Regions from separate parts of the Bacillus sp. P4_E1 genome, predicted to be linked through region 2. Evidence: riboswitches for the same ligand, from Rfam matches in the RefSeq annotation. Region 2 holds a riboswitch; each other region holds the start of a gene.
What was found. A riboswitch is a leader RNA that binds a small molecule or an ion and turns the genes downstream of it on or off. The one in region 2 is predicted to bind S-adenosylmethionine.
Positions count from the first base shown of each region.

Region 1: it holds a riboswitch for S-adenosylmethionine, as region 2 does, so the genes downstream of both, AC1DS7_RS02765 (bifunctional O-acetylhomoserine aminocarboxypropyltransferase/cysteine synthase) here and mtnK (S-methyl-5-thioribose kinase) in region 2, are expected to answer to the same signal.
Region 3: it holds a riboswitch for S-adenosylmethionine, as region 2 does, so the genes downstream of both, AC1DS7_RS23670 (MetQ/NlpA family ABC transporter substrate-binding protein) here and mtnK (S-methyl-5-thioribose kinase) in region 2, are expected to answer to the same signal.
Region 4: it holds a riboswitch for S-adenosylmethionine, as region 2 does, so the genes downstream of both, AC1DS7_RS15040 (methionine ABC transporter ATP-binding protein) here and mtnK (S-methyl-5-thioribose kinase) in region 2, are expected to answer to the same signal.

Region 1 is NZ_JBFUIV010000002.1:117,666-119,869, forward strand. It holds gene AC1DS7_RS02760 (chloride channel protein) at 1-752, opposite strand, end outside; SAM riboswitch class I at 1,072-1,176, shown strand; gene AC1DS7_RS02765 (bifunctional O-acetylhomoserine aminocarboxypropyltransferase/cysteine synthase) at 1,268-2,204, shown strand, end outside.
Region 2 is NZ_JBFUIV010000012.1:10,491-12,694, reverse strand. It holds gene AC1DS7_RS17355 (carbon-nitrogen family hydrolase) at 1-618, shown strand, start outside; SAM riboswitch class I at 690-830, shown strand; gene mtnK (S-methyl-5-thioribose kinase) at 919-2,097, shown strand; gene mtnA (S-methyl-5-thioribose-1-phosphate isomerase) at 2,094-2,204, shown strand, end outside.
Region 3 is NZ_JBFUIV010000021.1:74,747-76,950, reverse strand. It holds gene AC1DS7_RS23675 (methionine ABC transporter ATP-binding protein) at 1-539, opposite strand, end outside; gene AC1DS7_RS23670 (MetQ/NlpA family ABC transporter substrate-binding protein) at 552-1,364, opposite strand; SAM riboswitch class I at 1,450-1,563, opposite strand; gene AC1DS7_RS23665 (NAD(P)-dependent alcohol dehydrogenase) at 1,644-2,204, opposite strand, start outside.
Region 4 is NZ_JBFUIV010000009.1:205,475-207,678, reverse strand. It holds gene AC1DS7_RS15045 (cysteine hydrolase family protein) at 106-651, opposite strand; SAM riboswitch class I at 893-997, shown strand; gene AC1DS7_RS15040 (methionine ABC transporter ATP-binding protein) at 1,123-2,142, shown strand; gene AC1DS7_RS15035 (methionine ABC transporter permease) at 2,132-2,204, shown strand, end outside.

The DNA of each region.
Region 1 (2,204 bases), on a different contig from region 2:
TCTAATGCGAATTCTAATTTGAAATAAAAGAAACCAACTATAGCACCAATGCTAGCAAGTGGTAGAAAGGCGACCCATTCATTAAGAGCAAGAGACCCTTCCCCGAAATCAACAATAAAGGATCCACGATTATCGAGTTTACTAAGTAATAAGTAAACGGAAAAACCGGCAAAAGTGGTAGCTAAATATACAATTGCTTTTTTTCCTTTAGAAAATTCGTTAATTTGTTCACCCTCATTTTCATTCGGAGCTAAGTAACCGAATAATGGTGCATTAAAAATTACACTTAAAGTAGCACCAATTCCAACCTCTGTTAGTTCATTCATTCCCTTTAAAGCAAAATTAAAGCGATCTCCTACCCATGTACAAAGTCCACCGATAATTCCAACAAGTGCAGCTTCTGGTCCTAAACTAGCTCCAAATATTAAAACGATAATCGCAGTTAAAGTAGCTTTATGTACAAAACGGTATTCAATTCTACCTGTTTTTTTATATTCAACCATCACTTCCGGCATAAGACGTGGATATGTACCGAAGTATTTTTGTGTGAAACCAACGAGGATACCACCGATGATTGTTACACAAATGGTGTAATAAGGGGGAGAAGAGAAAATAGTAGGTAAGTATCCCCAAATAAAGTGAATTCCGATATTTATTGTAACTAAAAATAACCAGACCGTGGCTCCTACTATAGAGCCTAAAAGAAGGCCATATAGGACGAGTATATAGTGCATGTCCTTTTTATTTGTCATGTTGTACCTCCGTTATGTAAGTTTTCATGTAGAAAGGATTAAATGTGCTAGTGTGAAATGAATTGAATATATATAGTATCTTTTTGAGGGTTTGGCTTATTCAATATATTGAAATCTCATGAAAATTTGAAACGAACGCGGTTAAACCACTTATTTAATTCTATATATTGATCGGAGTTTTTAAAAGGTCTTTTTCAAATGAATATGGAATATATTTCTTTTATTGTTTATATTAAATTCCTCACATTTAATTTGGAACATTCAGAAAAACTGTTTGACATTAGGAAATTATTGCTATAAAATCAACGGTAATTGCATAGTCTTATCAAGAAAAGGTGGAGGGACAGGCCCGATGAAACCTTGGCAACAGCCGTATAACGGAATTGTGCCAAATCCTGCAGGTAATAATCCTGAGAGATAAGAAAGAACCTTAGAGCGTGTTTTCAAACTGCTCCTTTCTTGTTTTCAGGGAAGGGGCAGTTTTTTATTTTGCATAAAAGAAAGGAGAATGAGAGATGGGAGAATCATGGGGGAAAGGAACGATTTGTGTGCAAGGTGGCTATACGCCAAAAAATGGTGAACCGCGTGTTTTGCCACTTTATCAAAGTACAACGTATAAATACGATACGTCAGATGATTTAGCGGCACTATTTAATTTAGAGGCAGAAGGATATATATATACGCGTATTGGAAATCCTACTCTAGCTGCATTTGAGCAGAAGTTATCAGATTTAGAAGGCGGTGTAGGGGCTGTTGCAACAGCTTCTGGGCAGGCAGCCATTATGCTTGCGGTTTTAAATATTTGCAGTAGTGGAGACCATTTGCTTTGTTCTTCAACTGTTTACGGAGGAACGTTTAATTTATTTGGAGTGAGTTTGCGAAAGCTGGGCATAGATGTTACGTTCTTTAATCCTAATTTAACGGCAGATGAAATTGCGGCACTTGCTAATGATAAGACAAAACTCGTTTATGCAGAGTCGTTAGGAAATCCAGCAATGAACGTTTTGAATTTCAAAGAACTTTCAGCAGCAGCAAAAGAATTAGAAGTACCTTTTATCGTTGATAATACATTAGCGACGCCTTATTTATGCCAGGCGTTTGAACATGGGGCAAATATCATTGTCCATTCTACAACGAAATATATTGATGGCCATGCAAGTTCTCTAGGCGGGATTGTAATAGATGGAGGGAACTTCGATTGGATAAATGGAAAATACCCTGAGCTTGTCGAACCTGACCCGAGTTATCATGGCGTAAGCTATGTTCAAAATTTTGGAGCAGCAGCGTATATTGTGAAAGCACGCGTTCAGTTATTAAGAGACTACGGAAACTGTATGAGCCCATTCAATGCATATATTAGCAACATTGGCCTGGAAACATTGCATTTAAGAATGGAGCGTCATAGTGAAAATGCTCTCGAAGTTGCTAAGTGGCTTGCTAATCATGATCGCA
Region 2 (2,204 bases):
ATTGCAGATACGGATGGATTAGAAACGAAAGAAAAGTTGAAAGAATGGTCGAAGCAATATGGTGTACATATTGTTGGTGGTTCCATAGCAAAGCAAACAGAGCAAGGGGTTACAAATACAATGTATGTTGTAAACAATGAAGGGAATCTAGTCAATGAATATAGTAAAGTACATTTATTTCAGCTGATGGATGAACATAAATATTTAGTTGCTGGTAATGAAACAGGTGAATTTAAGTTAGATGATGTAGAGTGTGCTGGTACAATTTGTTATGATATTCGTTTTCCAGAGTGGATGCGCGTTCATACTGCTAAAGGTGCAAAAGTTTTATTTGTTGTAGCAGAATGGCCATTAGTACGTTTAGCACATTGGCGTTTGCTTTTACAGGCGAGAGCAGTTGAAAATCAGTGTTATGTTGTTGCGTGCAATAGAGCAGGAAAGGATCCGAATAATGAGTTTGCAGGTCATTCTCTAATTGTGGATCCTTGGGGTGAAGTTGTGGTAGAGGCAAATGAAGAGGAATCAATTTTATTTGGAGAACTTAAATTCGAGAAAATTAAAGAGGTACGTAAAGGAATTCCAGTTTTTGCAGATCGTCGTCCAGAATTATACAAATAAAATGTTGACAAGTGATTTTTATTCTTGGTATAGTCTTCATCATAAAGTTAAAAATTCTAAAAATTATAAAACTCTTATCAAGAGCAGGTGGAGGGATTTGGCCCGATGAAGCCCAGCAACCGACCGTAATACCATTGTGAAATGGGGCGTTTATGACGCCAAAAGGCACGGTGCTAATTCCAGCAGAAAGTAAACTTTCTGGCAGATAAGAGGGGAGAAGATAAACTTCAAACCTCTTTCTTTGTGGAAAGGGGTTTTTCTATTTTAGAAAAACCTCTGAATGAAAAGGAGGAGAAGACGATGGGATATTATTCATTAACTGAAACAACAGCTATACAATATGCGAAAGAACACGGTTATTTTGAAAAGAAAGCAAATGTAGTTTGTCATGAAATTGGAGATGGAAATTTAAATTACGTGTTCAAATTAGATGATGGAGAGAAGTCTATTATAATAAAACAAGCACTGCCATATGCGAAAGTAGTTGGTGAGAGCTGGCCACTGTCTATAAAAAGAGCGACGATTGAAAGTAAAGCATTACAAATTTTTGCGAAGTATGTGCCAGATTATGTTCCAGTAGTGTACAGTCATGATGAAGAGTTAGCAGTTACAGTAATAGAAGACTTATCAAGACTAACAATTACAAGAAAAGGATTAATAGATGGAGAAGGATATCCACTTTTATCCCAGCATATCGGTCGTTTTCTAGCACATGTTTTGTTTTATACTTCAGATTTCGGTTTACAGTCAGAAGAGAAAAGGGTATTAGAAGGTACATTTGTAAATCCAGACCTTAGTAAAATTACAGAAGATTTAGTTTTTACGGATCCATTTGGACATTATGATACGAATGATTATGAGTCAGATTTACAGTCAGTGATTGATGAACTTTGGAGTGACAAAACTTTAAAACTAAAAGTAGCACAATATAAATATAAGTTTTTAACGAGAAAAGAAGCGCTTATTCATGGTGATTTACATACTGGTAGTATTTTTTCATCACCTTCTGAAACGAAAGTGATTGATCCAGAATTTGCAACGTACGGTCCATTTGGATTTGATATCGGTCAATTTATTGCAAATCTATTATTAAATGCTGTATCTAGAGAAGAAGAAAAGAGAAGTGTACTATTTTTCCATATAGAAAAGACATGGAGTTATTTTGTAGAAAACTTTACGAAGTTATGGATTGGAGAAGGTGTAGAAGCATATACGAAAGAAAAACAATGGTTACCAATTATTTTGCAAAATATCTTTACTGATGCCGTCGGATTTGCCGGATGTGAACTGATTCGTAGAACAATTGGTTTAGCTCATGTAGCGGATTTAGATGGGATAGCAAATAAAGAAAATAGAATTCAAGCTAAAAAACAAGCGTTATCCTTAGGTAGAGAACTAATAAAATATGAAGCCAAGTGTGCTGATATTCAACTGTTTCGAACATTATTTCAACAGACAGTTGGAGGCGTAAAAGCATGAGTACAATTATTACTATTCCGAGATCTGTAAGTTGGAAAGGCGATGCAATTGCAGTATTAAATCAAACAAAGTTGCCGCATGTCACTGAATACAAAACATTAACGAAT
Region 3 (2,204 bases), on a different contig from region 2:
AGAATAGAATCAGTCGTTTCCGGATCTAATGCGCTCGTTGCTTCATCACTTAATAAAACTTCAGGCTCATGAGATAGTGCGCGAGCGATCGCTACACGTTGTTTTTGACCACCAGATAATTCACTTGGGTAGGCATCTTTTTTATTAAAGAGATCAACAATGCGTAAATACTTTTCTACCCTTTTTTCAATTTCATTTTTGGGAAGACCAGATAGACGTAAGGGTAGTGCGATATTTTCATAAACGGTAACGGTTTTAAGTAAATTGAATCCTTGAAAAATCATGCCGATCTTTTTTCTCGCCTTTGCGAGTTCTTTTGTCGATAAGGTTGTTAACTCTTGTTCATTTACAATGATATCTCCTGTCGTTGGTTTTTCTAATAAATTTACACAACGGATTAATGTACTTTTACCAGCGCCACTATATCCGATGATTCCAAATACTTCGCCCTTTTTTACTTTAAGGGAAGTTGATTTAAGAGCCTTAACATTCCCTTTTTTTGTTGTAAATACTTTGGAGACGTTTTTTAATTCAATCATTATAGTCAGCTCCTACCAAGACGGTAAAACAGAACCATCGAATTTTTTCTCAATGAAATCTTTTACTTCTTTAGATTGATAAGCTTTCTTTAATTTATTAACAACAGCATCATCTTTATTTTCAGTACGAACAACGACCCAATTCACATATGGTGAATCTTTTCCTTCGCGGAAAATAGAATCTTTCGCTGGGCTTAATTTTGCACCTAATGCAAAGTTTGTATTAATTGCAGCTGCCTTTACTTCACCTAGCTGCGTTGGTAATTGAGATGCCTCTAATTCAACAATCTTTAAATTTTTCGGGTTTTCAATTACATCTTTAGCAGTCGCTTTTTCTGTAGCTTTTGGATCAACCTTTAAAACACCTGCTTTTTCAAATAGCTTTAAAGCACGAAGCTCATTTGTTGGATCATTTGGGACAGCGATTGCATCGCCCTCTTTTAATTCTTTTACATCTTTTATGTCTTTAGAATATACGCCCATAGGGAATGTTACTGTGGAAAATACTTCAGTTAATTTCATGTTGCGTTCAGCTTTAAATACGTCTAAATAAGATTTAGTTTGATAGCTATTTACATCGAGGCTTTTTTCATCTAAAGATACGTTTGGCGCTACATAATCATTAAATACCTTTACATCAATTTCGAGACCATCTTTTGCTGCCACTTCTTTTACCTTTTCAAAAATTTGTTCATGCGGTCCACCCGTTACGCCGACAGTAATCTTTTTCTCATCTAATGCTTTTACCTCTTTATCAGAATTAGCACCACATGCACCTAACAATAATACCGCTCCACTTACAATACTTAATAACACCTTTTTCATCTATAATTCCCCCTTAATATACGTTCCAAAATAAAAAGCACCTCTCAAAAATAAGAGAGGTGCCGAATAGACGAAATAGGTTCCTCTCTTATCTTCCAAAACGAAAATCGTTCTGCAGGAATTAGCACCTTAGCTTATACGTTCTAAGCTCGGTTGCCGGGCATCATCGGGCCAGTCCCTCCGCCACTCTTGATAAGAGTATGTGTATGTAGTTTTTAAATATGGTACTAATAGTAAATCTTACAAAAAGAATTGTCAATATTATTTTCTGAATATATTTTATTTTAAGGTAATCGAAACGTTCCCTTTTTTATGTCCCTTTTCCACATACATATGAGCTTCAGCAATTTCTTCTAATCGGTAAGTTCTATCAATAACGGGCTTTAGTTTTTCCGTTTCGACTAGTTTTTTTAATAGAATCATATCCTCTTTACTTACCTTGGCCATCATTCCATTAACAGATACATATTTTCCATTGGGTGTTAATGTATTTGTACAAAGGGATTTTTTATACTTCCCAACTGCATCAAATATAATATCGTAGCATTTGCCTTGCTTAGTAAAATCTTCTTTCGTATAATCAATTACTTTATCAGCTCCTAAAGATTGCACGAGTTCAAAATTTGAATTACTACAAACAGCCGTAACGGTCGCGCCGAAATATTTAGCAAGTTGTACAGCAGCTGTTCCTACTGATCCGGAGGCACCATATATGAGCACTTGTTGCCCTTTTTTTATACGGCCCTTTCTCAGGAAATGTAATGCTGAAGTTCCACCAAAAGGAATAACTGCCGCTTCTTCATACGTCACATTGGTAGGTTTTAATGTTATTAATCCACT
Region 4 (2,204 bases), on a different contig from region 2:
TAGTATTCATTTTGAGGATTTCCTGTATAATACAATTTGAAAGAAAATCTATGGTTAGACAAGAGAACACTCCTTTCGGCTTTGCTAACTGAAAGGAGTGTTTTTTTAGGTCGCTAAAAACTCTTCTGTACTCATTATATTTGCGTATACTCCATTTAAACTCGCCAAAATTGTATTATGAATATAAACAGCTGGTATAGTAGCATTCTTAAATGAAAGATCTTTTGTAGCACAAGCATCGTGTATTACGGTACAGTGAAGGCCAAAATCAAAAGCAGCTCTTACTGTAGCATCAATACACATATGGGTCATCATCCCGCATATTACGACGTGCTCAATTCCTGAACGTTGTAATTGTTCTAGAAGATCAGTTTCTCGGAAGCTATTTGGATAATGTTTAAGGATAACGGTTTCCTCTCTAAGTGGACGGACATTTTCGTGAATATGGACACCTTCTGTATTGGGTAGGAAAAAAGTAGCGCTATCTTTTATAGCTACATGTTGGATATGAAAAATAGGTTCGTTTCTTATTCTAAAATGTTGTAGTAGCTGACTAGCATATTCACTTGCTTCTACTGGATTACGTAATTCCATCATTCCGCTTGGAAAATAATCATTTTGAATGTCGACGAGCAAAAGAGCTGTTTTCATATATCTATCTTCCTCCGATTTCATATTCAAATAATGTTATTCAATGAGTAGAGAAGATTCTCCTTTTTAAAAGTATGAGTGAGAAGGATTTTACATAACTTTAAAAATCACTATTGTATTGTTACTTCTTATTTTAAAATTCAAATAGAGAAATAATTAATATTTTTCCGAAAAATGTATTGACTCTCATTATTCTGAGTTCTATAATAAGACTTAATTAAACGACAATTAAATCGATACACTCTTATCCAGAGAGGTGGAGGGACTGGCCCTACGATACCTCAGCAACGGGTTTTTTAATACCGTGCTAACTCCAGCAAGCCTATAAAGGCTTGGAAGATGAGAAGATGTGAATGAGTACATATAAAAGTGCTCTCCTTCTTATCTTTTATTACTGATAAGAAGGAGAGCACTTTTTATTTTACCTCGAAAGCTCTACTTCAAGTTTTACAGCATATAGGAGGGAAGAAAATGATTTCTTTTAACAATGTAAGTAAAGTATATGAATCAGGTGGGCAATCTGTTCATGCGGTTGAGGATGTAACGCTGTCAGTTGAAAAGGGCGAAATTTTTGGCATTATCGGATTTAGTGGTGCTGGAAAGAGTACGCTATTACGTTTAGTAAATATGTTAGAAAGACCAACTGCAGGAACAATTTCAATAGATGATAAAGATATTACATCATTATCGGCGAAAGAATTACGGAAACTAAGACAAAGAATTGGGATGATTTTCCAAAGTTTTAATCTATTTAATTCAAGAACGGTGTTTGGGAACATTGCTTATCCATTAAGGTTAGCGAAATTGCCGAAGAATGAGATAAAAGAAAGAGTGAATGAACTACTAAAATTTGTTGGTTTAGAAGATAAAGCGAACTATTATCCAGAACAGTTATCAGGTGGACAAAAGCAGCGTGTTGGGATTGCAAGAGCACTTGCGACATCACCGGATATTCTCATATGTGATGAGGCAACATCAGCTTTAGATCCGGAAACAACAACAGAAATCTTAAATTTATTAAAGAAAGTAAATAGAGAGTACAATTTAACGATCCTACTTATTACACATGAAATGCACGTTGTGAAAGAAATTTGTCACCGTGTAGCCGTTATGGAAAAAGGAAAAGTAATTGAGGAAGGAAAACTGTTTGACGTTTTCACACAACCAAAAACAAAGACCACTCAAAATTTTGTACGCTCTGTTATTAATGATCACTTACCAGAAAGTGTTCTAGCGAAAATTCAAAACGGAGGTCAGATTTATCGCCTGACTTTTACTGGGGAAGAGACAGGACAGCCTGTACTATCATATATTGCGAAAAACTATAACGTCGATGTAAATGTTCTTTATGGAAATATTATTGAACTCCAAAATGTGCTATTTGGAAATCTTCTTGTAGAACTACAAGGTGAACAGAAAGAAATTCAAAAAGCATTACAACATCTAAGACTGCAAGTGCAGCTGAAGGAGGTAGAAGCTCATGCGAGTTGATTGGAGTATATTTTGGCCTCGCATATTAGATGCGACGGGGGATACCCTCTTAATGGTAATTG